Regions from separate parts of the Consotaella aegiceratis genome, predicted to be linked through region 1. Evidence: predicted binding sites of a transcription regulator. Region 1 holds the regulator's gene; each other region holds the start of a gene.

What was found. Region 1 encodes PhoB, which activates phosphate uptake and scavenging genes when phosphate is short. Its sites were predicted from a motif close to TGTCATNNANCTGTCAT; they were not measured.
Region 2: a site for PhoB is predicted at 5,061-5,077, ahead of SMD10_RS13930 (UDP-2,3-diacylglucosamine diphosphatase). Genes of this name have one in related genera too.
Region 3: a site for PhoB is predicted at 2,431-2,447, ahead of SMD10_RS20055 (esterase-like activity of phytase family protein). Genes of this name have one in related genera too.

The regions. Positions count from the first base shown of each region.
Region 1 covers NZ_JAZHFT010000013.1:67,987-77,658, reverse strand. The annotation lists gene SMD10_RS11370 (GcrA family cell cycle regulator) at 427-966, shown strand; gene SMD10_RS11365 (GNAT family N-acetyltransferase) at 1,016-1,477, shown strand; gene SMD10_RS11360 (GNAT family N-acetyltransferase) at 1,512-2,003, opposite strand; gene phoB (phosphate regulon transcriptional regulator PhoB) at 2,065-2,799, opposite strand; gene phoU (phosphate signaling complex protein PhoU) at 2,804-3,544, opposite strand; gene pstB (phosphate ABC transporter ATP-binding protein PstB) at 3,561-4,307, opposite strand; gene pstA (phosphate ABC transporter permease PstA) at 4,389-5,708, opposite strand; gene pstC (phosphate ABC transporter permease subunit PstC) at 5,705-7,195, opposite strand; gene SMD10_RS11330 (PstS family phosphate ABC transporter substrate-binding protein) at 7,358-8,401, opposite strand; gene SMD10_RS11325 (ATP-binding protein) at 8,537-9,672, opposite strand, start outside.
Region 2 covers NZ_JAZHFT010000019.1:40,218-49,889, reverse strand. The annotation lists gene SMD10_RS13950 (MlaD family protein) at 1-714, opposite strand, end outside; gene SMD10_RS13945 (ABC transporter ATP-binding protein) at 714-1,547, opposite strand; gene SMD10_RS13940 (ABC transporter permease) at 1,528-2,733, opposite strand; gene SMD10_RS13935 (glycosyltransferase family 4 protein) at 3,129-4,163, opposite strand; gene SMD10_RS13930 (UDP-2,3-diacylglucosamine diphosphatase) at 4,163-5,011, opposite strand; gene SMD10_RS13925 (NADP-dependent malic enzyme) at 5,269-7,569, shown strand; gene gltX (glutamate--tRNA ligase) at 7,649-9,022, opposite strand; gene SMD10_RS13915 (MFS transporter) at 9,046-9,672, opposite strand, start outside.
Region 3 covers NZ_JAZHFT010000039.1:2,358-12,029, forward strand. The annotation lists gene guaA (glutamine-hydrolyzing GMP synthase) at 126-1,682, opposite strand; gene SMD10_RS20050 (YciE/YciF ferroxidase family protein) at 1,839-2,327, shown strand; gene SMD10_RS20055 (esterase-like activity of phytase family protein) at 2,517-3,881, shown strand; gene SMD10_RS20060 (5'-methylthioadenosine/S-adenosylhomocysteine nucleosidase) at 3,921-4,583, opposite strand; gene SMD10_RS20065 (TspO/MBR family protein) at 4,612-5,061, opposite strand; gene SMD10_RS20070 (RsmB/NOP family class I SAM-dependent RNA methyltransferase) at 5,058-6,359, opposite strand; gene katA (catalase KatA) at 6,531-8,033, opposite strand; gene SMD10_RS20080 (LysR substrate-binding domain-containing protein) at 8,134-9,033, shown strand; gene SMD10_RS20085 (DUF1045 domain-containing protein) at 9,015-9,672, shown strand, end outside.

The sequences.
Region 1 (9,672 bases):
GCTTAGCTTCTTCAAGAAATGCGGGCCGTCTCCGAAACACGGAAGCCTGCCGCTAAGGCAGGCTTCGACGACACCACCGTACATGCATCTAAAGAAAGATGCGTATACCACGGCCCCGTGGCAAATTGTCAATGAAAGTCCCGCCGCTGCGCGATCATGTCTCGTCGCGATCGGCCGTCCGATCGCCATGTCGGAGCCGTGCCACCGAGCCGACAAGCTGGGGAAAAACCGATAAACCGATTCGTCAGGGCCGCCCGACTCTTGTCAGCGAGTCAGCCGATGGGCTAAATTTAGATTAACACAAGATTTGGTGCGGCAGACTTTAGTTATCGAGTACATATAGTACCATGTCCCCTGGGATCTCGATCTCGGGACGATAATGGATTCCGAACGCCGCACCAGCGAGCCAATTTAGGAGCTTTCTGGATGAGTTGGACTGACGAGCGGGTCGAGCTTCTCAAACAGCTTTGGAGCGAGGGGCTGAGTGCCAGTCAGATCGCCGCTCAGCTTGGCGGCGTCAGCCGCAATGCCGTCATCGGCAAGGTCCATCGGCTGAAGCTCGAGGGTCGGGCCAAGGCGCCGGCGGTCAGCCAGGCCGCCAATTCCGGCAAGGTGGTGGAGCCCATCGTCGAGGATACCCGGCGCGTGGAAGCGACCGTGCGCATCGCGCAGCAGCGTCCGGCGGCGGTTCCGCGCTCGGTCGGCGCGACGGCGCTCAAGGCCGAGCCCATGACGGACCTGGTGGCCGAAACCGTCGAGGAGCCCCGCAACGGCGAAGTCGTGCCGATCTCGCGCAACCTGACCCTCGTGCAGCTGACCGAGCGGACCTGCAAATGGCCGCTGGGCGACCCGCTTTCTGAAGATTTCCGCTTTTGCGGCAACCATGCGGGCGACGGCTCGCCCTATTGCACCTACCACGCCAAGCTCGCCTTTCAGCCGCCCTCCGAACGGCGGCGCGTTCGCTGAGCCGTCGTCTTTCCTCCCGTCGAAATCCTCGTAGCCCTGCGGTGCTGCGATGAGCAACGCCGTCGCGTGGCGCACCGCCCGGTTGGGTGATGCCGCAGCGGTCCGCGAGCTGACCCGCCGCGCCTATGCCAAGTGGGTCCCGGTGATCGGCCGCGAGCCCTTGCCGATGACCGCCGACTATGAGATGGCGGTCGCCGCCCATCGCATCGATCTCGCCGAGCGGGAGAGTGTGCTTCTGGGCCTCGTCGAGCTGGTTCTCCACCCCGATGCCCTGCTCATCGAGAATGTCGCCGTGTCGCCCGAGCATCAGAAACAGGGCCTGGGCCGACTTTTGATGGCGCGCGCAGAGACGGTGGCGGCCGAACTCCAGTACCGGCTGATCAAGCTCTACACTAACAAGGCCTTCGCCGAGAACGTCGCCTTCTATGAACGCCTTGGCTATGGGATCGACCGCGAAGAGCCGTTTCGCGGCGGCACCACCGTCTACATGAGCAAGCGGCTTTCGGCCTGAGGTCGGAACGGCGGCCGGACGCCCAGGCGGCGGCTCAGACTTCCGAGTCGAGACGCCGCCCCATGACGACCACCTGCGCCTTCACCGACAGCATGATGTCGGCCTCGACTTCACCCAGATCGGAAAATCCAGCTTTTCGATAAAAAAGAAGGGCCGCAAGGCTCGTCTTCAGCACCTGGACTTCCAGTCTCCGGCCGGAGCATGCCGCAGACACGGCCGCGAGCAGGCTTTCGCCGATCCCCTGACGCTGAAATGCGGGATGGACGTACATGCCCCATAGATAGGCCGTCCCTCCCCGCTCGGCGAAAATCGCACTGCCGACGATCATGCCGTCGCACACGGCACACAGCGCCGTTTCGTCGTTGCCTGAGATCATCGCCGAACAGCCCTGGTCGCGAAGCTGCGCAAGCATCTTGTCGGTGGCGGGCCGGCCGAGTTGCCCTTCATAGGTGGCAATCCATGTCTGCCGCCAGAGATCGACCAATGCCGAACCATCGTCCAGTCTATAGGGTCGGGATCGAGCCATTCATCGAAAGACACTTGCCGGCGCCGCTGCCCGTCGTCAACGCCGCGGAAGTGCCCGAGCCTCAATTGCTCGCGGCGGCCCCGTCGACACGGGCCGGCATCTTGGCCGCGAAGTGCTCGTCCAGGGCATAGCCGGCGCCGCGCACGGTGCGGATCGGATCGCGCTGGCGACCGCGGTTGATCGCCTTGCGCAACCGTCCGACATGGACGTCGACGGTGCGCTCGTCGACATAGATGTCGCGGCCCCAGACCCCGTCGAGAAGCTGCTCGCGGGAGAACACGCGGCCGGGCGCCTGCATCAGGAATTCCAGGAGTTTGAACTCGGTCGGCCCGAGCTTGATCTCGCGCCCCGCCCGGCGAACCCGGCGCGTCTCGCGATCGAGATCGATGTCACCCGCGGCGAGCTGGCTGGCGATCTTCTCCGGCTTGACGCGCCGCAGCATGCCGCGAACCCGCGCCAACAGCTCCGGCGTCGAGAACGGTTTGACGACATAGTCGTCGGCCCCCACCGACAGGCCCCGGACGCGTTCCGATTCCTCGCCGCGCGCCGTCAGCATGATGATCGGCAGGCGCTCGGTTTCCGCCCGGGTCCGAAGGCGCCGGCACAACTCGACGCCCGACAGGCCGGGCAGCATCCAATCGAGGATGAGAAGGTCGGGAACGTCTTCCTTGAGGCGCAGGTCGGCTTCGTCGCCGCGCATGATCGTGTCGACCGAATAACCCTCGGCCTCCAGGTTGTATCGAAGGATGAGGCCCAGAGCCTCCTCGTCCTCGACCACCACAATACGTGCGTTCATGCGGCTAACCCTCGACGTCCGTCGTCGCTGCCCCCTCCTCCGGCGGAACCACCATGGAGGCCGTGCGGTCCCCCTTGGGGCGTTCCATCGGCATCTGGGCGCCGGTGCGGATGTAGTAGATCGTCTCGGCGATGTTGGTCGCGTGATCGCCGATCCGCTCGATGTTCTTGGCGCTGAAGAGCAGATGCGTGCAGGCCGAGATGTTGCGCGGATCCTCCATCATGTAGGTGAGGAGTTCGCGGAAGATCGACGTATACATGGCGTCGATCGCCTCGTCCTTGTCGCGGATCATCTCGGCGCGGTGATAGTCGCGCGTGGCGTAGGCGTCCAGAACCTCCTTGAGCTGCTCCAGCGTCAGCTCGGACAGGTGCTCGATGCCGCGCACCAGCTGCAGCGGCTGCGGATGGTCGTGCACGGCGATCACCCGCTTGGCGATGTTCTTGCCGAGATCGCCGATGCGCTCCAGGTCGTTGGAGATGCGGATGGCGCCGACGATCTCGCGCAGATCCTGCGCCATGGGCTGGCGCTTGGCGATGGTGAGGATCGCGCGCTCGTCGAGCTCGCGCTGGGCGGCGTCGAGCAGCGCGTCCTCGACGACGACAGATTCCGCCATCGGCAGGTCGTTGCGCGTCATCGCCGTCACCGAGCGCTCGACCAGCCGCTCGGCCTGGCCGCCCATCTCGCAAATCCGGCGAACGATATAGCGCAGCTCTTCGTCGTACGATCTGACGGTATGTTCTTCCATGGTGCCTCCTGCCGGCTCAACCGAAGCGGCCGGTGATGTAATCCTGGGTGCGCTTGTCGTCCGGGTTCTGGAACATCTTCTCGGTCGGGCCGACCTCGACCAGATTGCCGAGATGGAACATGGCGGTTCGTTGGGACACACGCGCCGCCTGCTGCATCGAGTGGGTGACGATGACGATGGTGAAGTTCTCCTTCAGCTCGTCGATCAGTTCCTCGACCTTGGCGGTGGCGATCGGATCGAGCGCCGAGCACGGCTCGTCCATCAGGATCACCTCGGGCGAGACGGCGATGGCGCGGGCGATGCACAGACGCTGCTGCTGGCCGCCCGACAGGCCTGTGCCCGGTTCGTTGAGGCGATCCTTGACCTCCTCGAACAGGCCGGCGCGCCGCAAGCTTGTGGCGACGATCTCTTCGAGCTCCCCCTTCGACCGGGCGAGTCCGTGCAGGCGCGGTCCATAGGCGACATTGTCGAAAATCGATTTGGGGAACGGGTTCGGCTTCTGGAAGACCATGCCGACACGCGCGCGCAGTTCCACCACGTCGAGGTCGGGCGCGTAGATGTCCTCGCCGTCGAGCGTGATGGTGCCCGTCACCCTGGCGATGTCGATCGTGTCGTTCATGCGGTTGAGGCAGCGCAGATAGGTCGACTTGCCGCAACCGGACGGCCCGATGAGGGCCGTCACCTGGTTTTCGGGGATCTCCAGATCGACATTGTAGAGCGCCTGCTTTTCTCCGTAGAAGACGCACACGTCCTTGGCGTCCATCTTCACCGGCCAGTTGGCCCTGGTGACCGGCTCCTGAAATTGCGTCGGCACTGTCTGTTCCATGGCAAGGGTCCGTTGCTGCTACCAACGCCGCTCGAAGCGGCGGCGCAGAAAGATGGCCGTCAAATTCATGGCGGCGAGGAAGAGAAGCAGGATGATGATGGCGCCCGACGTCCGCTCGACGAAGGCGCGCTCGGCTTCGTTGGCCCACATGTAGATCTGCACCGGCAGGGCCGTCGAAGCATCCAGCGGCGTGTCCGGATAGTCGGCGACGAAGGCGACCATGCCGATCAGAAGCAGCGGCGCCGTTTCACCCAGCGCCTGGGCGAGGCCGATGATCGTGCCCGTCAGGATGCCCGGCAGGGCGAGCGGCAGGACGTGGTGAAAGACCATCTGCATCTTCGAGGCGCCGACCCCGAGCGCGGCGTCGCGCAGCGAGGGCGGGACGGCCTTCAACGCCGCGCGCGTGGCGATGATCACCGTCGGCAGCGTCATCAAGGTGAGCACCAGGCCGCCGACGATGGCCGCCGAACGCGGCAGGCCGAACCAGTTGATGAACACCGCCAGGCCGAGCAGGCCGAAGACGATCGACGGCACGGCCGCCAGATTGTTGATGTTAACCTCGATCAGATCGGTCCATCGGTTCTTCGGCGCGAACTCCTCCAGGTAGATCGAGGCCGCGACGCCGATCGGCAGCGCCAGCACCAGCACGATCAGCATCATGTAGAACGAGCCGACGATGGCGACGCCGACGCCCGCCGTCTCGGCGCGGCTGGATGCTCCGAAGGTGAACAGGCCCCAGTTGAAGCGCTGCTCGAGCCGACTTTCGTCCTTCAGCTTTTCGACCCACTGAAGCTGTCGGTCGCTGATCGGCCGCCGGCTTTCGTCGACCGAGAGGTCGTATTGGCCTTTCAGGGCGCTGTCGAGCTCGGAACTGGCATAGAGCCAGACCTCCCGCGTCTTGCCGATCAGCGTGAGATCGGCCATGACCATCTCGCGCAGATCGACGCGCACCCCGGTCGAAATCAGCTTGCTGGCTTCCGTCACCGCGCTGCGGTCTTCGGGATCGATGCCGAGAGCAGCGACGAGGCCTTCGCGGGCGAGCTTCGGATAGTCCGCCATGCGCAGGGCCATCTGGTCCTTGCCGCCAGTGCCCTTGGGATCGATCACCTGTTCCGAAAAGGTGATCGGGACATGGATCTCCGTCTGCCAGAAGGCTGTGTAGCCCTTGGAGAAAACGCTCCAAAGCAGTGCGATCAGGGCGAGGATGCCGATCGCGATGGCCGCCATCCCATAGAAGCGGAAGCGCCGCTCGGCGGCATAGCGCCGTTTGATGCCGATATCTCGCCGGGCCGGGGCAGCGCTGGCCGCGCGATAGCCGTTGGCGGTCGCGTCCGTCATTCGTACTGCTCCCGATATTTGCGCACGATGTAGAGGGCGAAGATGTTGAGGCAGAGCGTGATGACGAAGAGCGTCATGCCCAGCGCGAACGCCACCAGCGTCTGCGGCGAGGTGAACTCCAGGTCGCCCGTCAACTGATTGACGATCTTGACCGTCACCGTCGTCATCGCGCGGAACGGATCGGCCGTCAGGTTGGCTGCAACGCCGGCGGCCAGCACCACGATCATGGTTTCACCGATGGCGCGCGAGGCGGTGAGCAGCAGCGCCGAAACGATGCCCGGAAGCGCGGCGGGCAGGATCACCCGCTTGATCGTCTCAGACTCCGTCGCGCCCAGCCCCAGCGATCCGTCGCGCAGGCTTTGGGGCACGGCGGTAATGACATCATCGGACAGCGACGAGACGAAGGGGATCAGCATGATGCCCATCACCAGGCCGGCCGTGAACACGCTCTGGGCCTGGATGAAACTGGCGTAGTTGCCGGTGACGAGCCCGGCCAATTCGGCCGAAAGATCACGCAGGAAAGGGCCGACCGTGATCAGGGCGAAGAAGCCGTAGACGATGGTCGGGATGCCGGCCAGCACCTCGAGCAGCGGCTTGACGATCGATCGGGTCCGGCCGTCGGCGTATTCGGCCATGAAGATGGCGGCGAAGAGCCCCACCGGCACCGCGAGCGCCATGGCGACGGCGCTGATGTAGAGCGTGCCGGCGAACAGCGGGATGAAGCCGAACCGGCCGGCGACGCCGCCCGAACCGGCCCCCGCGAAGCCCGGATCCCACACCGTTCCGAAGAAGAAGTCCTGCGGCGGCACGCGTGAGAAGAAATCGAAGGTCTCGAAGATCATCGACAGGACGATGCCGACCGTGGTGAGAATGGCGATCGACGAGCAGACGATCAGGCCGGTGCGCACCACCGCCTCGACGCCGTTGCGGGCCCTCAGCCGCACCGCCAGCCGCCGATAGCCCCAGATGGCGCCGAGCAACGCCAGCACGATCACCACGGCGGTCATCAGCCAGCGGCTTACGTCCTCCAGATGGTTCTGGCGCAGCGCCAGCGGGATCATGAAGCTTTTCGAGGAGGAGGCGACGGGCATGCCGCGCCGCTGCAGAAGCGGCACCAGTTCCTCGATCGTGGTGGTTTCGGAAACCTGGTCGCGCTCGTCGGACGGCAGCAGCCGCAGACCCTTTCCGATGGCCGAGACCATCTCGTGGGCGAGTTCCGCGGTCAGGCCGCTTTCGGCAAGGTCCTGTTCGGGCACCTCGGCGCGCAGGTCGGCCCCGATGACGATCGGCGAGACGATCAGCCAGGCCGCCAGCACGAGAAGCGACGGCACCAGCGTCCAGGAGAGAACATAAGTGGCGTGGTAGATCGGGCGTGAATGCAGCCGGCGCTCCGAACGGGACGCCAGTTCGTGACCGCGCCGCAGGGCCAGGACGAACCCAACTGCCGCGATCAACAATACGATCAGGATGATGGTGAAGGTCGACACCGGTTTCTCCTACCTACACCCGACGCGCCCGCGGCAGCACTGCCTCGACATTCGATGAGGCCATGGACACACCCGTCACTCAACAGTGGCCGTCAGCCCGAGGAGCTGACGGCCATACCCGTGGTTCCAGACGGACCGATCGTCCGCCAGACCGCCAAGACGTCAGCCCAGCGTGTCGCCGTTCTCGAACTTCGAGCGGAACTCGTCGCGCTCGGCATCCGGAGCCGGGACCAGGCCGTAGTCGGCGAGCGGACCATCCGTGCCGATCATCTGATCGGACAGGAAGAAGTTCACGTACTCGGCCAGACCCGGGACGACGCCGATGTGGGCCTTCTTGACGTAGAAGTAGAGCGGACGCGACACCGGGTACTCGCCCTTGGCGATGGTCTCCACCGACGGCGTGATGCCGGACACGGTGGCCACCTTCAGCTTGTCCTGGTTCTGCTCGTAGAAGGCCAGGCCGAACACGCCGATCGCCTGCTTGTCGGCATCGATGCGCGACAGGGTCTCGGTATAGTCGCCGGAGATCTCGGTGGCGGCGCCGTCCTTGCGGACCGCCATGCACTGGGCGCCGGCGGCCTTTTCGTCCATGCCGGATGCAACGAAGGCTTCCTGGGCGCCCGAGCTTTCGCAGCCGGCGGCCAGGAGCTTCTCGGAGAAGACTTCGCGGGTGCCGTGGTTCTCGGCCGGGATGAAGGCGAGAATCTTCTGGTCCGGCAGGCTGGAATCGACCTCGGCCCAGCTCGTGTACGGATTGTCGACGACCTTGCCGTCCTGAACGACCTTTGCGGCCAACGCCGTGAACACCATCTCGGGCGTCAGGGCGAAGTCCGGGCCGTTGATGTCGCTGGCGAAGACGATGCCGTCATAGCCGAATTTGACTTCCTGGATGTCGGTCACGCCAGCGCCCTTGCAGGCCTCGACCTCCGAGTCCTTGATGGCGCGCGAAGCATTGGCGATGTCGATGGTGTCAGGGCCGACGCCCTGGCAGAACTGCTTCAGGCCGGCGGACGAACCACCGGACTCGACCACGGGGGTCGGAAATTCGGGGAAGGTCTCGCCGAAGGTCTCGGCGACGATCTGCGCGTAGGGCAGAACGGTCGAAGAGCCGGCAATCTGGATCGGCTCCGCGTTCTGCGCGGAGGCTGCACCGACCATGATCATCGATGCGCCAAGCGCGAGGCTGGCAGTCTTGAGAATCGTCACGGGTTGGCTCCTTGAGGAGTTTCGTTGTCGAACCGATCATCAGGCAACCTTTCGTCACCGCGGTTCGACATTTCGTCTATCGGTCTTGGGCTACGTCTATATGACAGTTGGTTATCTGTTTTATGACAGTATAACCTACTGTTCCAGAACAGCTTTCTCCGGATTGACCCGATCGGTTGCGGCAGCCCGCAGGCGAACCGTGAAGGTCGAGCCCCGGCCGACCTCGGACTCGATCAGCAGTTCGGCACGATGGCGCACCAGGATGTTGCGCACGATCGAGAGCCCCAGGCCGGTTCCACGCTTCGCGCTGGAGTGGGCCATGTCGACGCGGTAGAACCGCTCGGTGAGGCGCGGCACATGCTCGGCGGCGATACCCGGACCGAAATCCCGGACCGCGACGTCGAAATAGCGGATGTCGCGATCGCGCCGGCTCGCCAGCGACAGCACCACCCGCTGGCCGGCTTGGCCATACTTGCAGGCGTTCTCGATCAGGTTCGAGAACACCTGGATCAGTTCGTCCCGCTCCCCGACGATCGGGTAGTCGCCGGAGGACGGTTCCAGTTCGAGCGAGACGCCGAGATCGTGGGCCAGCGGGCTCATCATCTCGCAGACTTCGCCGAGCAGGCGCTTCAGATCGACCGAGCTTTCCACCGGCACATGGCGCTTCATCTCGATGCGCGACAACGACATGAGGTCGTCGATCAGGCGCGACATGCGGGTCGCCTGGTCGTGCATGACGGCGAGGAACTTGTCCCGTGCCGCGGCATCGCCCTTGGCAGGCCCCTGCAATGTCTCGATGAAGCCGAGCACGGAAGCGAGCGGCGTGCGCAGTTCATGGCTGGCATTGGCGACGAAATCGGTGCGCATGCGCTCGACGCCGTGCTCGGCGGTGCGGTCGTAGAAGAGCAGAAGGAAGAAGTAGGGGTTCTCGCCCTGTGGCGCAGGGATAGGCGCGATGTCGACGCTCCAAGAGCGCCCCGCCAGGCCGCGCTCGACATATTGCGTCCGTTCGGCCGCCGACTGCCTGACCGCCGACTCGATCGCGGCCAGAAGTTCCGGCGAACGCAGCCGCAGCGAGATCGAATCGCCCAGCGCCATGGCGCCGAACGCCTTTTCCGACAAGGCGTTGCGATAGCGCAGCGCGAGATTGCGGTCGAGGATGAAAGCCGGGCTGGGCAGCGCCTCGACCACCGCCTTCATCGGCGTCTCCGGCCATAGCGGAATCTGGCGCCGCCGTTCCTCCTCGCGCATCTGGGCCGGCGGCCGGCGGC
Region 2 (9,672 bases), on a different contig from region 1:
CACCGCTTCGAGGATGCCCTGCGCGGTGTCGATGGCGCCGGGCAGCTGCTTGGCGACTGTATTGGCGGAATCGGCCAGATCGCCGACGCTGGCGAGGAAGGTGTCGATGTCGTCGGAGTTGGCGGCCAAGCTCGCCGTGAAGCGGCGGACGTTTTCGGACGTGTCGGCGATGTTCGCCGCGGTTTCGTGCACGGCGGGGCCGACGTCGTCGACCATGCTCTCGAACTGCGACAGAATGTTGTCGGCGCGTTCGGCGATATCGCGGGCGGTGGCGAGGATGTCGGTCACGTCCGACGGATTCGCCTTGATGACGGGCAAGGCGCCCTGCGACTGCGCTTCGGTGATGATGTTGGTCTCGCTGACGTCGCCGCCCTTCAGTTCGATGAAGGCGATGCCGGTCAGTCCTTGGAAGCCGATATTGGCCTGGGTCGACCGCGTGATCGGGGTCGTTGCGTCCACCATGGTCGTCGCGATGACGACGCGTGGATCGTTTCGATCGATGCGCAACTCGCGCACCTCGCCGACCCTCAAGCCGTTGAACAGCACCTGGCTGCCCTGGCTGAGGCCGGTCACCGATCCCTCGATGCGGACCAGAAGGGGCACCTGTCGGCCGCTCTCCGAGTAGGTCGCCGACCAATAGACGAAGCCGAACCCGAGAGCGAGAACCACAAGAGTGAAGATGCCCACCAGAACGTAGTTGGCTCTTGTTTCCATCACAGGCTCTCCCCGGCTGGTTCCGCCTCTGCCCCCGGCGCCACGATGGCGCGTGCGCGCTTGCCGTGGAAATACGACCGGACCCAAGGATCGTCGCTGTCGAGCATCGTCTCGAGCGACCCTTCCACGAGCACCTTCTTGCGACCGAGCACCGCGATCCTGTCGCATGCCTGATAGAGGCTGTCGAGATCGTGTGTCACCATATAGACGGTGAGGCCCAGCGTATCGCGCAACGTCCGGATCAGGTCGTCGAACTCCGCCGCACCGATCGGGTCGAGCCCCGAGGTCGGCTCGTCCAGGAAGACGATGTCGGGATCGAGCGCCAGGGCACGGGCCAGCGCGGCGCGCTTGATCATGCCGCCCGACAGCTCGAAAGGGTATTTGTCTGCAGCGTCCGGCTGCAGGCCCACAAGTTCGATCTTCAGCTTGGCGAGATCGCGCATCAGCGACGACGAGAGGTCCAGATATTCGCGCATCGGCACCTGGATGTTCTCCAACACGGTCAGCGAGGAGAACAGGGCACCGTGCTGGAACAGGACGCCCCAGCGCTGCTCGACCGCCAGCCGATCCTCGTCGCTGGCGCGGTCGTAGTCGACCCCGAAGACCTCGATGGTCCCGCCCTGCTTGCGGTTCAAGCCCAGAATGGTGCGAAGGAGCACCGACTTGCCGGTGCCCGAGGCGCCCACGAAGCCGAGGATCTCGCCCCGCCGGACATCGAGCGACAAGGCGTCCAGCACCGTCTTGCCGTCAAAGGCAACGGTGACGTCCCTGGCGCGGATCACCACTTCGGGCTCCGCCCGGGATCCGTTTGGTTCAGTACCCGATCGCTGCATAGAAAATCGCAAAAATGCCATCCACCAGGATGACGAGGAAAATCGCCTTGACCACCGATGCGGTCACGTGAAGCCCCAGACTCTCGGCGCTGCCGCCGACCTTGAGACCTTCGCCGGAGGCCACGAGGCCGATGATGATTGCCATGAACGGCGCCTTGATCAGTCCGGCGAAAACCGTCGAAATGTCGATCGCGTCGCGCAGTCGCTGGATGAAGGCGTCCGGCGGAATTCCGGAATAGGCCCAGGTCACGCCGATCGCCCCGAGCAGGCTCGCCAGATCGGACAGGATGGTGAGCAGCGGCAGAGCCAGCGTCAAGGCCACCAGCCGCGGAAAAACCAGGACGCCGATCGGGTTCAGTCCGATCACCTGAAGCGCGTCGACCTCCTCGCGCATCTTCATCGATCCGATCTCGGCGGTGATGGCACTGCCGGAGCGGCCGGCGATCATGATCGCCGTCAGCAGGACGCCGATCTCGCGCAGAACCAGGATGCCGACCAGATCCACCACGAAGATCTCGGCACCGAAATAGCGCAGCTGGAAGGCACCCTGCTGGGCGATGATCCCGCCGATGAGAAAGCTCATCAGCGCGATGATCGGCACCGCCTTCACCCCCATCCGGTCGACTTGATTGACGATGGCGGCGGGCCGCAGCTTGGCCTTGCCGGTCATGCGACGGCCGGCTCCGTGAAGCGACGCGCCGACGATGTGCAGCCACGTCAGAACCTCGCGGCCCATCACGAACATCGCTTCGCCGATCGTCGCCAGCCCATCCGTCAGGCTGAAGCGCCGGGATGGCGCCGGTTGCGGCTCCTCCCGCTTCAGGGCATGGGCGACCGCTTCAAACAGCGCGGCATGCGGGCCGACGCCGGCCATTTCGACGGTCCGCCCCTTGGCCGAGAGCGATCGCGACAGGCGCTCGACCAGATAGGCGCCCGCCGTGTCGATGCGGCCCGTCTCCGAGCAGTCCAGAACCAGCGTGTTGCCGAGCTCCGCCTGTTCGGTCTCGGCCACCGTCTTCTCGACGGATCCCACGGTCCGGGCCAGCCAGTCGCCAGCCAGGCGAAGCACGATCCGGTCGCCCTCCCGATCGGCCGTCAGGCTTGGAGGCGTCACCTGCTGAAACAGGGGGTGCAAACGCTCGCCGGCGTCCTCGACGGACGAATCAGTCGTCTCGGCCGCGCTCAAGCCGCTCTGCTCCGGAAGGCGGAACGAGACCGGCAGATCCGGATGTCGCAATCGTCAGCGACCGCCGACGCCCACGTGGAACCCGGACCTTCGTCGCAGCAAAGGAACGGATACGAACGCGCTGTCGGGCATTTCGGCATTCGGACTCAACCTCGTTGTCGATGGCGGGCCCCACGGCCCCATCCTCGATCGCCAGCACCGCCTTAGCACAGAGCGCCGGCAGTTCGCTGCGGAACTTAATAGCCCGTTAACGGTCTGTCATGGCACGCGCCGTACCATGACACAAAGCGAGCGGTTTTTTGGAGGAAGCGTCGTGCGTCGGCAACACCGCAAAGGCGCAGCCTGCTCGGAGCCGGGAGATCCCGAGCCAGCATCGACGGGTAAAAACCGCCGGATCAGCTTGCCAGCGGCAGCATCTCAGCATCGATGCCTGGCAGTCGCTGCGCCACCGTAGACAGGAAGACGTCGGCGCAAGCCTCCCAACGGAAGGCGCGCGAACGCTCCAGAGCAGCGGCGCGATCCAGCGTCAGGGCTTGCAGGCAGGCGGTTCTGAGATCGCCCGATATATGGCCGGCGCCGGTCGCCGCGATCACGTCGAGCGGCCCCGGTTCGGGATAGGCGGCAACCGGCACGCCGCAGGCCAGGGCTTCGATCAGGACGATGCCGAAGGTGTCGGTCTTCGACGGGAATACGAACACGTCCGCGGTGCTGTAGTACTGCGCCAGCCTCTCGCCGGTCTGGGAGCCCGCGAAATGCACGTCGGGATAGCGTCGAACCAGATCCTTGAAGGAGGGCCCATCGCCGACGACCAGCTTCGAGCCCGGCAGATCGAGGTCGAGAAAGGCCTCGATGTTCTTCTCCGGCGCCAGCCGCGACACCGTCAGGAAGATCGGCCGCTTCAGTCCGAGATCCAGGCTTTGGCGCGGACGAAACAGCGATTCGTCGATCCCGCGCGGCCAGGTCACCAGTCTGCCGAAACCCTTGGCCGCCAGCGACTGCCGGACGGTATCACTGGGCACGAGGCAGGCGGCCGCGGGCCGATGAAACCACCGCAGGAAGGAATAGGTCACCGGCTCGGGAATCGGCGCCCGCCGCCGCAGATATTCGGGAAAGCGCGTATGAAAGCTCGTCGTGAAGGCCCGCCCTGCCCTGAGCGTCGCCCGGCGTGCCGCAAGGCCGATCGGCCCCTCGGTGGCGATATGGACGACATGAGGATCGAAGGCCGCGATTCGCTGCGACAGAACCGCCGAGCGGGCGAGTGCCAAACGGATCTGCGGATAGCTCGGACACGGGATCGTGCGAAAATCCTGCGGCGAGACCACCAGCACCTCGATGTCACGTTTCTGCAGTTCGGCAACGAGGTTCGACAGCGTGCGCACCACGCCGTTGATCTGCGGAAACCACGCATCGGTGGCGATCAGAATTCGCATCACGCCGCTTCTCCGATAGCGACGGGCCTTGGCTCCGGTTCGCGGCTGCGCGCCGCGGCCTTGTCCTGCGGCGCGGTGAGCGGACCGCGCAGTTCCGTCCAGCGGATCAGCTCGAATGCGCCGTCGTGGCGCTCGGCAACCGCCGTGCAGCTTTCGACCCAGTCGCCGGTGTTGACGTACTCGATGCCGGCGCGTTCGCCGATCACCGCGTGATGGATATGGCCGCAGATCACGCCATCGCAATTCTGGCGTCGCGCCTCTTCCGCCAAAGCGTCTTCGAAGGCGCCGATGAAGCTGACCGCATTTTTCACCTTGAGCTTGGCCCAGGCAGAAAACGACCAGTAGGGAAAACCGAGCTTGCGCCGGACCGTGTTGAAGACGACGTTGATGGCGATCGCCGCGTCGTAGGCCCAATCGCCCAGATAGGCGAGCAGGCGCGCATTGCGCACCACGACGTCGAACTCGTCGCCGTGCATGATCAGAAAGCGGCGGCCGTCGGCGGTCTCGTGGACATGGCTCGCCTTGACCTCGATGCCGCCGAAATGCTCGCCGAGAAACTCGCGCAGGAATTCGTCGTGATTGCCGGGGATATAGATGATCCGGCTGCCCTTGCGCGCCTTTCGCAAAATCTTCTGGACCACATCGTTGTGCAGCTGCGGGAAATGCCAGTTGCGCTTCAGGCGCCAGCCGTCGACGATGTCGCCGACCAGATAGATCGTCTCGGCGTCGTGGCGTCGAAGGAAATCCACAAGCAATTCGGCTTGCGCCGCCTTCGAGCCGAGATGGACGTCGGAAATGAAGAGCGCCCGGAAATGTCTCGCCCCGCTCGGTTGGTGCGTCGTGGACATCGGTCTGCCACCTATGCTTCTTGGTCGCGGCTCCCCATGCCCGATTCACGTATCAGTCGTATGACGCAGCCTTCCGCACACGGATTTCGAAGTTTTGCGACGCAAGCCGATTCAATATCGTCGCACTCCTCCGATTGAGGTTTCACCAGCGCCCGCGGTTGGGCTAAAAGAATAAGGGAGACTCCGCCTGGAGTCGGGCTCGGTGTGCCTTGCGGAGGACAGCAATTGGCACCGCGCGAGCGGGAGAGGGAAATTCCATGTCTACGACCGACAAAAGCAGCCCGTCGAAAGGCGGCGATCTGAACCAGCAGGCGCTTTTCTACCATCGCTATCCCGGTCCCGGAAAGCTGGCCATCCGGGCCACCAAGCCGCTCGGAAACCAGCGCGATCTCGCCCTCGCCTATTCGCCGGGTGTCGCCGCCCCCTGTCTGGCGATTGCCGACGATCCGTCGCTGGCCGCCGATTACACCAGCCGCTCCAACCTCGTCGCCGTCATCTCCAACGGCAGCGCCGTGCTCGGCCTCGGCAATATCGGTCCTCTCGCCGGCAAGCCGGTGATGGAGGGCAAGGCGGTTCTGTTCAAGAAGTTCGCCGACATCGACGTTTTCGACATAGAGATCGACGCGCCGGACATCGATCGCATGGTCGAGGTCATCTCGGCGCTGGAGCCGACCTTCGGCGGCATCAACCTCGAGGACATCAAGGCGCCCGAATGCTTCGAGGTCGAGAAGCGGCTGGTCGAACGCATGGGCATCCCGATCTTCCACGACGACCAGCACGGCACTGCGATCATCGTGGCGGCCGCCATCCGCAATGCACTCATGCTCGCCGAAAAGAAGCTGGAAGAGGTCAAGATCGTCGCCTCGGGCGCCGGCGCCTCCGCGATCGCCTGCCTCAACCTTCTGGTCGCGCTCGGCGCTCGCAAGGAAAATATCCTCGTCTGCGATTCCAAGGGCGTCGTCTACGAAGGCCGCCCCGGCGAGATGCACTATTCCAAGGCCTTCTATGCCCGCCCGACCGAGGCGCGCACGCTGAGCGACGCGATGGAGGGCGCCGACATCTTCCTCGGCCTTTCGAAGGCCGGCGCGCTGAAGCCCGATATGGTCGCCAAGATGGCGGATCGGCCGTTGATCATGGCCCTCGCCAACCCCACGCCGGAGATCATGCCGGACGAGGCGCGCGCCGTGCGCGAGGACGCCATGATCTGCACCGGCCGCTCGGACTTCCCGAACCAGGTCAACAACGTGCTGTGCTTCCCCTTCATGTTCCGCGGCGCGCTGGATTGCGGCGCCACGGCCATCAACGAGGAGATGAAGAAGGCCGCCGTCGACGCGATCGCGGCGCTGGCGCGCGAGGAGGTTTCGGAGGCGGCGGCCCAGGCCTATGGCTCCGAGACGCCGATTTTCGGCCCGACTTATCTCATTCCGACGCCGTTCGACCCCCGGCTGATCCTGAAGATCGCCCCCGCCGTCGCCAAGGCGGCCGCGGACTCGGGCGTCGCCACCCGGCCGATCACCGATTTCGAGGCCTACACCGAAAAGCTCAACCGCTTCATCTTCCGGTCGCAGCTGATGATGAAGCCGGTCTTCCAGATCGCGCGCAATTCCGGCAAGCGGATCGTCTTCTCCGACGGCGAGGACGAGCGCGTTCTGCGGGCAACACAGACGATCCTCGAAGAATCGATCGGCCAGCCGATCCTGATCGGGCGTCCCAGCGTCATTGCCGCACGCATCGAGCGCTATGGTCTCAGAATCCGTCCGAAGGACGATTTCGAGATCATCAACCCCGAGGACGACCCGCGCTATCGCGAATATGTCGACCACTACTTCGCCAAGGTCGGCCGCAAGGGAGTGCATCCCGACACGGCTCGAACCCTGGTGCGCACCAACACCACGGTGATCGGTGCCATCGCCGTCTCGCGCGGCGAGGCCGATGCGCTGCTGTGCGGCCTCGAAGGCCAGTTCTCCGGCCATGTCCGCGACATCATCCAGGTCCTCGGCGCGGCCGACGGGACCCGGAAATTTGCCGCCATGAGCGCGTTGATCGCACAGCAGGGCACGAAGTTTTTCCTCGATACCTACGTCCAGCGCGATCCGAGCGCCGAAGATCTCGCCGAGATGACGGTCCACGCCGCAACGGCCATTCGGCGTTTCGGCATCGAGCCGAAGGTGGCGTTGATCTCGCATTCCAACTTCGGCAGCGACGACACCTGCCAGACGCGCAAGCTGAGCGATGCGCTCGCATTGATCCGCGCGCAGGCCCCGGACCTCGAGATCGACGGCGAGATGCATGGCGATGCCGCACTGTCGGAGCCGCTGCGCCGCCGCCTGATGCCCGACACCACGTTGACCGGCGAGGCCAACCTGCTGGTCTTCCCGAATCTCGATGCGGCGAACATCACGCTCACGGTAGTGCAGGCCATGACCGACGCCCTGCATGTCGGCCCCGTGCTCTTGGGCCCGGCCAAGCCGGCTCACATCCTGGCGCCATCCGTCACGGGCCGCGGCATCGTCAACATGGCGGCGATCGCGGTGGCAGAAGCCGTCGAGCGCAAGTAACGGCACGAGGCTAAGGCCTGTTTAGGCAGCAGGCCTTAGCCTCGGGCTTTCCCGTCCAGCGTTTCGGCGGCCAGACGGGCTATGGGTGACGGGCGAGCGCCCGCTGCCGTCCGATCAGTGGCAGCAGATCCTTGAGCTCTGGCCCGTGGTCGAGGCCGGTCAAGGCCATGCGCAGCGGCATGAACAGTGCCTTGCCCTTGCGCCCGGTCGCCGCTTTGACGCGGCCTGTCCACTCGCTCCAGACACCGGCGTCCCAGGGGTCCTCGGGCAGCAAGGCGAAGGCCTCCTGCAGGAAGGCGGTGTCGTCGGCGTCGAAATCCGGTCGCTGCGCGAGTTCGCCAAAAACGATGCCGCGCCAGGACGCGGCGTCGGCGACCTTGGCGCAGTTCGCGCGCACGGCCAGCCAGAACGCTTCGGCCTCACCGTCCGGCACGTCGATCGCCCGCAGCCGTTCGGCCACGGCAGCGTAGTCGAGCGCATGCACGATGTCGCTATTGAGCCGATCGAGTTCGGCCGGATCGAATTTCGAGGCCCCGCCGGAAATCGCCTCGAAGTCCACACGCCGCGCCAGGGCTTCGAGATCCGGCAAGGCCTCGATCGCCCCGGAGAGTCCGACCTGGACGGCGAGCGAGGCCACCGCCATCGGCTCGTAGCCCTGCTCGCGCAGCGTTCCGAGCGACAGCGCGCCCGACCGTTTGGACAGACCCTCGCCGTCGACGGTGGTGAGCAGATTGTGATGTCCGAACGCGGGCACGGCGAGGCCGAGCGCCCGGAAGATGGCGATCTGAACGCCGGTGTTCGTCACGTGGTCGTCGCCACGGATGACGTGGCTGACGCCCAAATCGCCGTCGTCGACGATCGAAGGCAGCGTGTAGAGATAGCTGCCGTCGGCGCGTACCAGGACGGGATCAGAGAGCGAGGCGAGATCGACCGTCTGCGGCCCGCGCACGAGATCTTCCCAGACGATCTCCGTGCGCACCGGTGCAAAGACGTCGTCACCGAAATTGGGCAGCAGAAACCGCCAATGCGGCTGGCGTCCCTCCGCCTCGAAGGCGGCCTTTTCCGCCTCCGTCAGCCGCAACGCCTCGCGTCCGTAGATGGGCGGCAGCCCGCGCACGCGCCGGCGTCGACGCCGTGCGTCCAGCTCTTCCGGCGTTTCGTAACAGGGGTAGAGAACGCCGGCTGCCTTCAGTCGCTCGACTGCAGCATCGTAAAGGGTGATCCGTCGCGACTGGTACTCGATCCGGTCCGGTTCGATGCCGATCCAGCCGAGATCGCGAAGGATCGCATCGGAATATTCTTGCCGCGAACGCGCCTGGTCGGTGTCGTCGTAGCGCAGAATGAAAGTCCCGCCCCTCGCCTTGGCGAACAGCCAATTGAACAGCGCGGGCCGAAGATTGCCGATGTGAAGATAGCCGGTGGGAGACGGCGCGAAGCGGACGGTGACGGTCATGCGCCTCCCTACTCCGGTTCGCCTCAGCCTGGCAATTCCATCGCTTCGATCATGCGACGATCCCGGTAGCGGCGTGAGACCAGGACCATCGCGCCGGCGGCGGCAAAGGCGTAGACGCCCATCGCTGCGAGCTGCAATGGATAGGAAACGCCGATGTCGATGAGCCAGCCGGTGAGCCCCGGTCCGAGCGCGGTGGCGAAGACCATCATGGCGACCACCACCGAACGAATCGATCCGAGTTCGCGCGTGCCGTAGATCTCCGGCCAGAGCGCGCCGATCAGCGTCGAGGAGAAGCCGAAGCTGATGCCGAGCAGCATCATGAACAGGGGGATGGTCCAGGCCTGATCGAGCCAGGCGATCGCAAAGCAGGCGAGCCCGAGAGGCAGGAGAAAGGTCGGCAGCAGGCGGATCGCCGTGAACCGGTCGATCAGCCAACCCGCGGTGAGCGTGGTCACCACCGTCGTGGCGGACATCACCACGAACGCGCCGGCGAAGATGCCCAGCGGCCAACCCCGCAGTTCAGTCAGATAGACCTGATGAAAAAAGATCGTCGTGGCCACGAAAGGCGGCGCCAGCACACCCGAGCAGAGCACATAGAAGTTCGGATCGCGCAGGACCTCGGCGCGCGTCCAGTCTCGTCCGGCCCGTTG
Region 3 (9,672 bases), on a different contig from region 1:
CGGTCCGTCATCCATAACGCTTGCGGGGTGATAGCTCACGAAAGGCCATGTTGATATTTATTATTTCTTTCAATGACTTGTATCGCATCCCGGCGCGCCGCCGGATATTCCCGGCACGGCCTGAATCATTCCCACTCGATGGTGCCCGGCGGCTTGGAGGTGACGTCGTAGACGACGCGGTTGATGCCGCGCACCTCGTTGATGATGCGGGTTGCCGCGCTGCCCAGGAATTCCATGTCGTAGGGGTAAAAGTCGGCCGTCATGCCGTCGACTGAGGTCACGGCTCTCAGCGCACAGACATATTCGTAAGTGCGCCCGTCGCCCATCACTCCTACTGTTTGCACCGGCAGGAGAACGGCGAAGGCCTGCCAGATGGCGTCGTAGAGGCCGGCCTTGCGGATCTCGTCGAGATAGATCGCGTCGGCCTGGCGCAGGATGTCGAGCTTTTCGCGGGTCACCCCGCCCGGGCAGCGGATCGCGAGACCGGGTCCGGGGAAAGGATGGCGGCCGACGAATGCTTCCGGGAGGCCGAGTTCGCGGCCGAGTGCCCGCACTTCGTCCTTGAAGAGTTCGCGCAGCGGCTCCACCAGCTTCATGTTCATGCGCTCGGGCAGGCCGCCGACATTGTGGTGGCTCTTGATCGTAACCGACGGGCCGCCGGTGAAGGAGACGCTTTCGATCACGTCCGGATAGAGGGTGCCCTGAGCCAGGAAATCGGCGCCGCCGAGCTTCTTCGCTTCCGCCTCGAACGTCTCGACGAACAGGCGCCCGATCGTCTTGCGCTTGACCTCGGGATCGGATTCGCCTTCCAGCGCACCCAGGAAGGTGTCGGCCGCCTTCACGTGAACCAGCGGAATATTGTAGGCGCGGCGGAAGAGATCGACGACCTCCTCGGCCTCGTTCATCCTGAGCAGGCCATGGTCGACGAAAATGCAGGTGAGCTGGTCGCCGATCGCCTCGTGGATCAGCACCGCCGCGACCGCCGAGTCGACGCCGCCGGACAGACCGCAGATGACCCTGTCCGATCCCACCTTGGCGCGGATGTCGGCGATCGCCTGCTCGCGGAAGGCCGCCATCGTCCAATCGCCGGCACATCCGGCGATGCGGTGGACGAAATTGGAGATCAGTCGCGCGCCGTCCGGCGTATGCACCACTTCGGGGTGGAACTGCACGCCATAGAAGCGGCGCCGCTCATCGGCGATGGCGGCGAACGGCGCCCCCGGCGAGACGGCGATCACCTCAAACCCTTCGGGTAGACGGGTGACCCGGTCGCCGTGGCTCATCCAGACCTGATGACGCGTGCCCTCGGCCCAGATTCCATCGAACAGCGGCGAGGCCTTTTCGACTTCCACGAAGGCACGGCCGAACTCGCGATGGAGACCGCCCTCGATATGGCCCCCGAGCTGGGCGCACATGGTCTGCTGGCCGTAGCAGATCCCAAGCACCGGCAAGCCGGATTCGAAGATCGATTGCGGCGCGCCCGGCGCGTCGGCGTCCGTGACCGACGCGGGCGATCCAGAGAGAATCACCGCCTTCGGTTTCAGCCGGGCAAAACCTTCCTCGGCCGATTGGAAGGGGACGATTTCGGAGTAGACGCCGGCTTCGCGGACGCGCCGGGCGATCAGCTGCGTGACCTGGCTGCCGAAGTCGATGATCAGGACGGTTTCTGGATGGGCTGTCATGACGAGGCCTTAAGCAAGAGACGGGCGGAAGGCAAGATGGCGCGATGCTTCAGTCACAGCTATGGATTCAGCCTGCGGCAGCGGGGAACGTGGTCGAAGAAGGTCCGTTGACAGGCGACGGCCAGCAAGGCCGATTGTTTTTCAGGAGAGTTGACCATGCCCGTAAAGACGCTGGACGACCTTTTTCTGCATACCCTGCAGGATATCTACTACGCCGAGAAGACCATCACCAAGGCTCTGCCGAAGATGGTGAAGAAAGTCGCGTCGGCCGACGTGAAGAAAGCCTTCGAAAGTCATCTCGAAGAGACCAAAGGACACGTCGATCGTCTGGAATCCGTGTTCAAGGCGCTTGGCGAAAAGCCGAAAGCCGAGAAATGCCCGGCCATCGAGGGCATCGTCTCGGAAGCCGAGGAGCTGATGGACGAAATCGAGGACACCGAGACCCTCGATGCCGCCCTGATCGCCGCGGCCCAGGCCGTCGAGCACTACGAGATCACGCGCTACGGCACGCTGGTGTCGTGGGCCGAGACGCTCGGCCACAAGGAGGCCATCAACCTTCTCGGCGAGACCCTGAAGGAAGAATATGCGGCCGACGACAAGTTGACGAAGATCGCCGAATCCAAGGTCAACAAGAAAGCCGCCTGACGGCCCAACCGATGGGCGCTGCTGTTGCAGCCGCCAATCGATGCAATAGGGAATCCCGGGGCCGGCAGCGATGCCGACCCTTTTCTGTTCAAGCGTCCATCATCGTCACCGAGCCGTCATCGCGGCGTCAATCGCGCGTTACCCAAAGCGGATTTTCTCCTTGCGTCCCATCATCAGGAGAAACCGCGCATGAAACCGCTTCTCGCCGCCGCCACGGCCCTGACCGTGCTCCACCTCGCGCCGCCGGTCCTGGCTCAATCCTCCGAAGGACACCGGTTCGAGGCCGTGCTGGCGGCCCAGGCCATCCTGCCGGCCGATTCGGCCGTCGCCGTCCCCGAAGACGCTCCGGCCCATCTCCGGCAGGCCGGCAAATTCACCACACCCGATCGCAAGCGCACGGCCGAACTCGGCGCCATGAAGGGCAAGGACGGCGTCCGCGCCACCGGCTACGGCCTTCCGATCGAGGGCCAGAGCCTTCAGGGCTTTTCCGGCATCAAGGCGATGGACGACGGCACGTTCTGGAGCCTGTCGGACAACGGCTTCGGTTCGCAGATCAATTCCAGCGATTCGATGCTGATGCTGCATCATCTCGCCTTCGACTGGGACGCCGGCACGGTCGATCGCCAGGAGACGATCTTCCTGTCGGACCCCGACAAGGTGGCGCCCTTCCCGATCACCATGGAGGGCTCGGACACGCGCTATCTCACCGGCGCCGATTTCGACGTGGAATCGATCCAGCCGGTGGCCGACGGCTTCTGGGTCGGCGAGGAGTTCGGCCCTTACATCCTGAAGTTCGACTCGCAAGGCCATCTGCAGGAGGTGCATCCGACCAAGGTCGGCAACATCGACGTTCTCTCGCCGGACAATCCGACCATCCGGCTGCCCGGCAATCCGACGGAAGCGATGCCCGCCTTCAATCTGAAGCGCTCGGGCGGTTACGAAGGCATGGCGATCGCGCCGGACGGATCGCGCCTCTACGGCCTCCTGGAAGGCCCCCTCTACACGGACGGCAAGGCGGAAACCGTCGAGGACGGGCGCACCGCGCTCCGCATCGTCGAGTTCGACACAACGAAAGGCGACTGGACGGGCCGATCCTGGCTCTATCCGCTGGCCGAGGGCGGCGTGGCGATCGGCGATTTCAACATGATCGACGACAGCCACGGTCTGATCATCGAGCGCGACAACGGCGCCGGCCGGGCCGACCAAGCCTGTACGGGCGAGCCGGCCTCGGACTGCTTCGCGACGCCGGCCAAGCTGAAGCGGATCACCAAGATCGAGCTGACCGACGAGAACGCCGGCCAGGCGGTCCGCAAGATCGGCTATATCGATCTTCTCGATATCCGCGATCCGCAAGGCGTGGCGCGCCAGGGCGGCGTCGAGGGCGGCTACGACATGCCCTTCGTCACCATCGAGAACGTCGACAAGGCGGACGACACCCACATCATCGTCGGCAATGACAACAACTTTCCGTTCTCGGCCGGCCGTGCGCTAAACAAGGCGGACGACGACGAGTTCGTGCTGCTCGAGGTTGGCGACTTCCTGAAGGCGGAATAACGACCCAAAAGGAGCGCGGGTCGATGCCCGCGCTCCTTCTCAGGATTGCTGCGTTTCGAAAAATGCGGGCAGCGCGTCTTCGAGCTGATCGATGGCGTCGGCGAGCCGTTCGTCGATATGCGACAGCAGGCTCGCCCAGTCGTCGTAGTGATGGAGTTCGGCCGCGCCGTCCGAGATGCCGCGCAGACCGACAAGCGGCAGGCTGAACCGCTGGCAGGCCCGCAGGACCGCGAAGGTCTCCATGTCCACCATCTCCGCGTCGATGGCGTCGTAGGCGGGACCGGAGACGATGTTGGAGCCCGTGGACAGTCGAGCGCTGGCGACCTGCGCGATCGGCGTCGGCAGCGGCGTATCCACGGGATGATCGACGAACGGCGTCACACCCTTGGTAAAGCCCAGGGGCGAAGCGTCGATATCGCGCCAGGAGACCGACACGACCTGATAGACCTCGCCCTGTTCCAGCGCGCGCGAGCCGGCCGAGCCGAGCGAGACCACGAGATCGGGCCGGCGACCGGCATCGACGAGGGCCTGGAGCGCCAGACCGGTCCCCAGTGCCGCCTCGATCGGGCCGACGCCGGTCATCACCGGTCGAATTCGCCGCTTCAGCCGGGAGCCGTATTCGGCATGGGCGGCCATGACGAAGAGGACACGCCGCCCGGCAATGGCGTCGACGGCGATTTCAGCTTTTTCCGCCAGAGACATGAAGCACCCTCTTCCGCGTCCAGTGACGTCAGTTCAACCACCAGATGGCCGCATTGAGAACGGCGGCATAGGCGACCCACAGAGCATAGGGAACGAAGCAGAGTGCCGCCAGCCGATCATGGCGCCATGCCATGACGACGAAGGCCACAGCAGCACCCAACAGCAGGCAGATGATGACGAGCGCCGGGGCGATCATGTGGACGACGAAGAAGACCGGCGTCCATGCGAAGTTGAGCGCCAGCTGGATCCACCAGAGCGACAGCAGATCGGCCAGCCGCTTTTCGCGCACGCGCCATCCGGCAATGCCGATCAGGATATAGAGCGCCGTCCAGGCCACGGGAAACAGCCAGTCGGGCGGCGTGAAGGACGGCTTTGCAAGGGCCTGGTACCAGCCGGCGGTTTCCGTCATCGAGCCGATCAGCCAGCCGCCGCCCAGCGTCAGAGCGAGGAAGCCAATGAGCGACCACCAGCGGTTCATGTCGATCTCCGTTCCAAAGCGGCAAAGAAGAACCCGTCCGTACCGGTCAGGCGCGGGGTCAACGAAAGGACGGCGCCCTCCCCGATCGTGTCGGCGCGATAGGTAGCGGGCTTGTCCGGCAACGCCTCCGACCACGACCGCGTGGCATCCAGCAGCGCGAACTCCGGATGGCGCTCCAGGAAGGCCTCGATGCGGCCGGCATTCTCCGGGCGCAGCAACGAGCAGGTGATGTAGACGAGCCGGCCTCCGGGCTTGGTGAAGGCAGAGGCCGCATCCAATACCGCATCCTGCTCGGCGAGCCGCTTGTCGAGCGCCGTATCGCTCAAGCGCCATTTGGCGTCCGGCCGGCGACGCCATGTCCCGGTTCCTGTGCAGGGCGCGTCGAGAAGAACGAGGTCCATGCGCCCGGTCAGGTCCGACAGGTCGGCGCGCGGATCGTGAATTTGGACGTCGCGTGCGCCGGCGCGACCGAGGCGATCATAGATCGGCGCCAAGCGTTGGCGGTCGACGTCATAGGCATGGATCTGCCCGGTGTTTTCCAACATCGCCGCGAGCGCCAGCGTCTTGCCACCCGCACCGGCACAATAGTCGAGCACCTGCGAACCCGGGTTCGCGCCCGAGAGGAGCGTGACGAGCTGCGAGCCCTCGTCCTGAACCTCGAACCAGCCTTTCTGAAAGGCCGCCTCGGCCTGCACGTGCGGGTGTCGCCGGTCGCCGGTAATCGGTGCGATGCGAAGCCCGGACGGCGCGAAGCCGGTCTCGGCGGCACCAAAGCGATCCAACGCCTTCAGCACCTTGCCGCGCTCCGCCTTCAGGGTATTCACCCGCATGTCGAGCGGCGGCCGTTCCGCGAGGCACGACGCCTCGTCGACCCAGTCGGCGCCGAGCCCCTGCTCGAACAGCGGCACCACCCAGTCCGGCAGGTCGGCGCGGATCGACGGCGGCGCTTCATGGGGGTCCCGGGCCGCCAACCGCTGGAATTCTGCCTCGCTCGGCATCTCCGGCGCGAAACGATCGCCGTCGAGCGCCGCAGCCAGGCTTTCAGGTGTCTGATCGAAGACGGTGAGCATGGCGGCGAAGACCAGCGCACGCGGCGCTTCGTCGTCCATCCGCCAGGCCAGCGAGCGTCGTTTCCTGAGCACGTCGTAGACGATGTTGCCGATGGCGGCGCGGTCGCCGGAGCCTGCGAAGCGATGGCCGAGGCCCCAATCCTTCAACGCGTCCGCCGCCGGGCGGCGGCGCGCCTCGATATCTTCGATCACCTCGATCGCCGCGGCCATGCGTCCGCCAAGTCTCATTCGTCCCATCCCATGCACTGGTCGGCAGCGCCCTCTGTGGCACGTCCGGCGGCAAGAAAACAGACCCGAAAACGGCACGGCGCCGCGCCCGGCCGCCAGGATGGGACACAACGAAAACAGGCGCGGTCTCCCGCGCCTGCCAATTCCCGCCGATTTTCTCGGTCCGATGGTCTATTCCGCCGCTTCCTGCGGCGTGTTCGGCGTCACCGAAATGGCCGGCTCGCGGCCGGTCAGTTCCGCGCGCGCCTTGCGCACGCCCGCGCCATAATCCGGATGCACCCGGTCGAAATGGGCGATCTGCCGATCGGCGATCTCTTCGGGAATGCCGCTCATCGCGGCCGCGATGTTGGCGAAGAGGCGCTGCTTTTCTCCGGCATCGAACAGGTTGAAGAGCGCCGTGACCTGGCCGTAGTCGTCGTTGCCCTCGCGGTGGTTGTAGCGGTCGGCGTCGCCGCTGATGCGCAGCGCCGGCTCCTTGGCGGAAGGATCCTCGGCCGGGCCGTTCATCGAATTCGGCTCGTAATAGGCATCCGGATTGCCGGTCATGATGCCGCCGAACGTGTTCATCACGCCGTCGCGATGATAGTGCGCGACCTCGACGCGCGGACGGTTGACCGGGATCGTCTCGTAATGCGTTCCGAGGCGATAGCGGTGCGCGTCGGCATAGGAGAAGATGCGGGCCTGCAGCATCTTGTCCGGCGACCAGGAAATGCCCGGCACGATGTTGGACGGCGAGAAGGCCGCGTTCTCGATCTCGGAGAAATAGTTCTCGGGATTCCGGTTCAGCTCGAAATAGCCGATGTCGATCGGCGGGTAGTCCGCATGCGGCCACACCTTGGTGAGGTCGAACGGATTGTAGGGCGTCTTTTCGGCATCCAGCTCCGGCATGATCTGGACCTGGACCTTCCAACGCGGGAATTCGCCGCGGTCGATCGTGCCGTAGAGTGCCTCCTGATAGCTCTCACGGGTCTTGCCGATAACTTTGTCGGCCTCCTCGTTGGTGAAGTGCTTGTGGCCCTGTTCGGTCTTGAAGTGGAACTTCACCCAATAGCGCTCGCCCGCGTCGTTCCAGAACGAGTAGGTGTGCGAGCCGTAGCCGTTCATGTGCATCGGATCGGTCGGGATGCCGCGGTCCGACATCAGGATCGTCACCTGATGCAGGCTTTCCGGCGACAGCGACCAGAAGTCCCACATCGCCGTCGGCGAGCGCATGTTGGTCTTGGGGTGGCGCTTCTGGGTGTGGATGAAGTCCGGGAACTTGTAGGCGTCTCGGACGAAGAACACCGGCGTGTTGTTGCCGACGAGATCCCAGTTGCCGTCCTCGGTGTAGAACTTCAGCGCGAAGCCGCGCACGTCGCGCTCGGCATCGGCCGCGCCCTGCTCGCCGGCCACCGTCGAGAAGCGGGCCAGCATCGGCGTCTCGGCGCCCGGCTGCAGCGCCTTGGCCCTGGTGAACTTGGAGATGTCGCCGGTGATCTTGAGAACACCGTAGGCGCCCCAGCCCTTGGCGTGCACCACGCGCTCCGGGATCCGCTCGCGATTCTGGTGCGCCAGCTTCTCGATCAGCTGGTAGTCCTGCAGGAGCACCGGACCGCGAGACCCCGCAGTCCACGAATTCTGGTTGTCGGGTACCGGCGCGCCGGCCGACGTGGTCATTGTCTTGCGGTCTGCCATGATGGCCTCCCTCGCTTTTTAAAACCGTTCCAAGCCGTTCCAACATATCAGGCTGATAATTTCCAATCGTATTTTCTCGATAGCCCGATCAGGTTATCTTATGGCAATGATCACTATTCGACAGATGCGCTATTTCGACGCCCTCGCCCAGGAACTGCACTTCGGACGGGCCGCTCGCCGCCTCAATATCAGCCAGCCTGCCCTGTCGGCGCAGATCGCGCAGATGGAGGAATTTTTTGGCGGGCCGCTGGTCGAACGACGGCCGAATGGCCTCATTCTGACGCCCGAAGGCGGCGTGGTGGCGGCCCGTGTGCGCCACATCCTGGCGGAGGTCCGCGACCTGGAGGGACTGTCCGGCCACCATGGCGAGGTGTTGAGCGGGCGCCTGAAGATCGGCTTCATCGCCTCCGTCGCGCCCTATCTCCTGCCGGCGCTATTGCCGCTCCTGCGCGAGCGCCGGCCGCAGCTCGAGGTCGAGATCCGCGAAAGCGTCACCACTTCGCTGCTCGATGCGCTCGACGCCGGTGAACTCGACTGCGTGGTGCTGGCACTGCCCTACGAACAATCCGGCATCGAGCTCATCCCGCTGTTCGACGACCCCTTTCATCTCGCCGTCCCCGAAACGGATGCGGGCCGCTTCCCTCTCCCTGTCCAGCTCGGCGCCATCGCCTGCGAACGGCTGATCCTGCTCGAAGAGGGCCATTGCCTGCGCGATCAGGCCCTGAAGGTGTGTCAGATCGCCGATCCCGATCGGCTGGCGAGCTTCGGCGCCACCAGCCTGACGACGATCCTGCGCATGGTCGCGGAAGGCCTGGGGGTGACCCTCATTCCGCAGATCGCCGTGACCGTGGAAGGCCGCAGCGGCGGCGTTGCGGTTCTGCCGCTTGCCAAGCCCACGCCGACGCGGACGCTGGCCCTGGCGTTCCGCCGATCCTCGGTACGCCACCGGGACTTCGAAGCGCTGGCCGAAATCATCCAGGAATGCGGCGGATCGGCCTGACGGCGGAAACCCTGCCCGGCATCATTGCCGACCACCCCGAACTGAATATCTCCCTGCCAGACTATCCGATCGAGCCGACCATGCGCGCAGCCATCTACTTCACTCCGCCGGACGACGCCGAGCTGACGCGGGCCGCCGCGGTCTGGCTCGGGCGCGACGCCTTCACCGGCGGGCCGACGCGCGAGCCGGACCCGGATCTCGATCCGCGGGTCGCCGCTCCCGCGCGCTACGGCTTTCACGCCACCGTCAAGGCGCCGTTCCGGCTGGCGGAGGGCTGCACGCTGGCAGACTTGACCCAGCACATGGCCGTCTTCTGTGCCGCACGACAATCCTTCCGCATCGATCGGGTGGCGATCGACAGGCTCGGCGCGTTCTTCGCGTTCGTCGCCGCCCCCCAGCCGACGGCCCTGAACGCCTTGGAAGAGGCCGTGGTGCGAGAGTTCGATGTCGTCCGGGCGCCTGCAAGCCGCGACGAGATTGCCCGCCGGCAGCCCGAGCGACTGAGCCGTCGTCAGCGCCAGAACCTGGAAAAGTGGGGCTATCCTTATGTCATGGACGAGTTTCGCTTCCATATGACACTGACGGGACCGATCGCCGAAGCGGACCAAGAGGTCATGGAAACGACGCTGAAAAATCGCT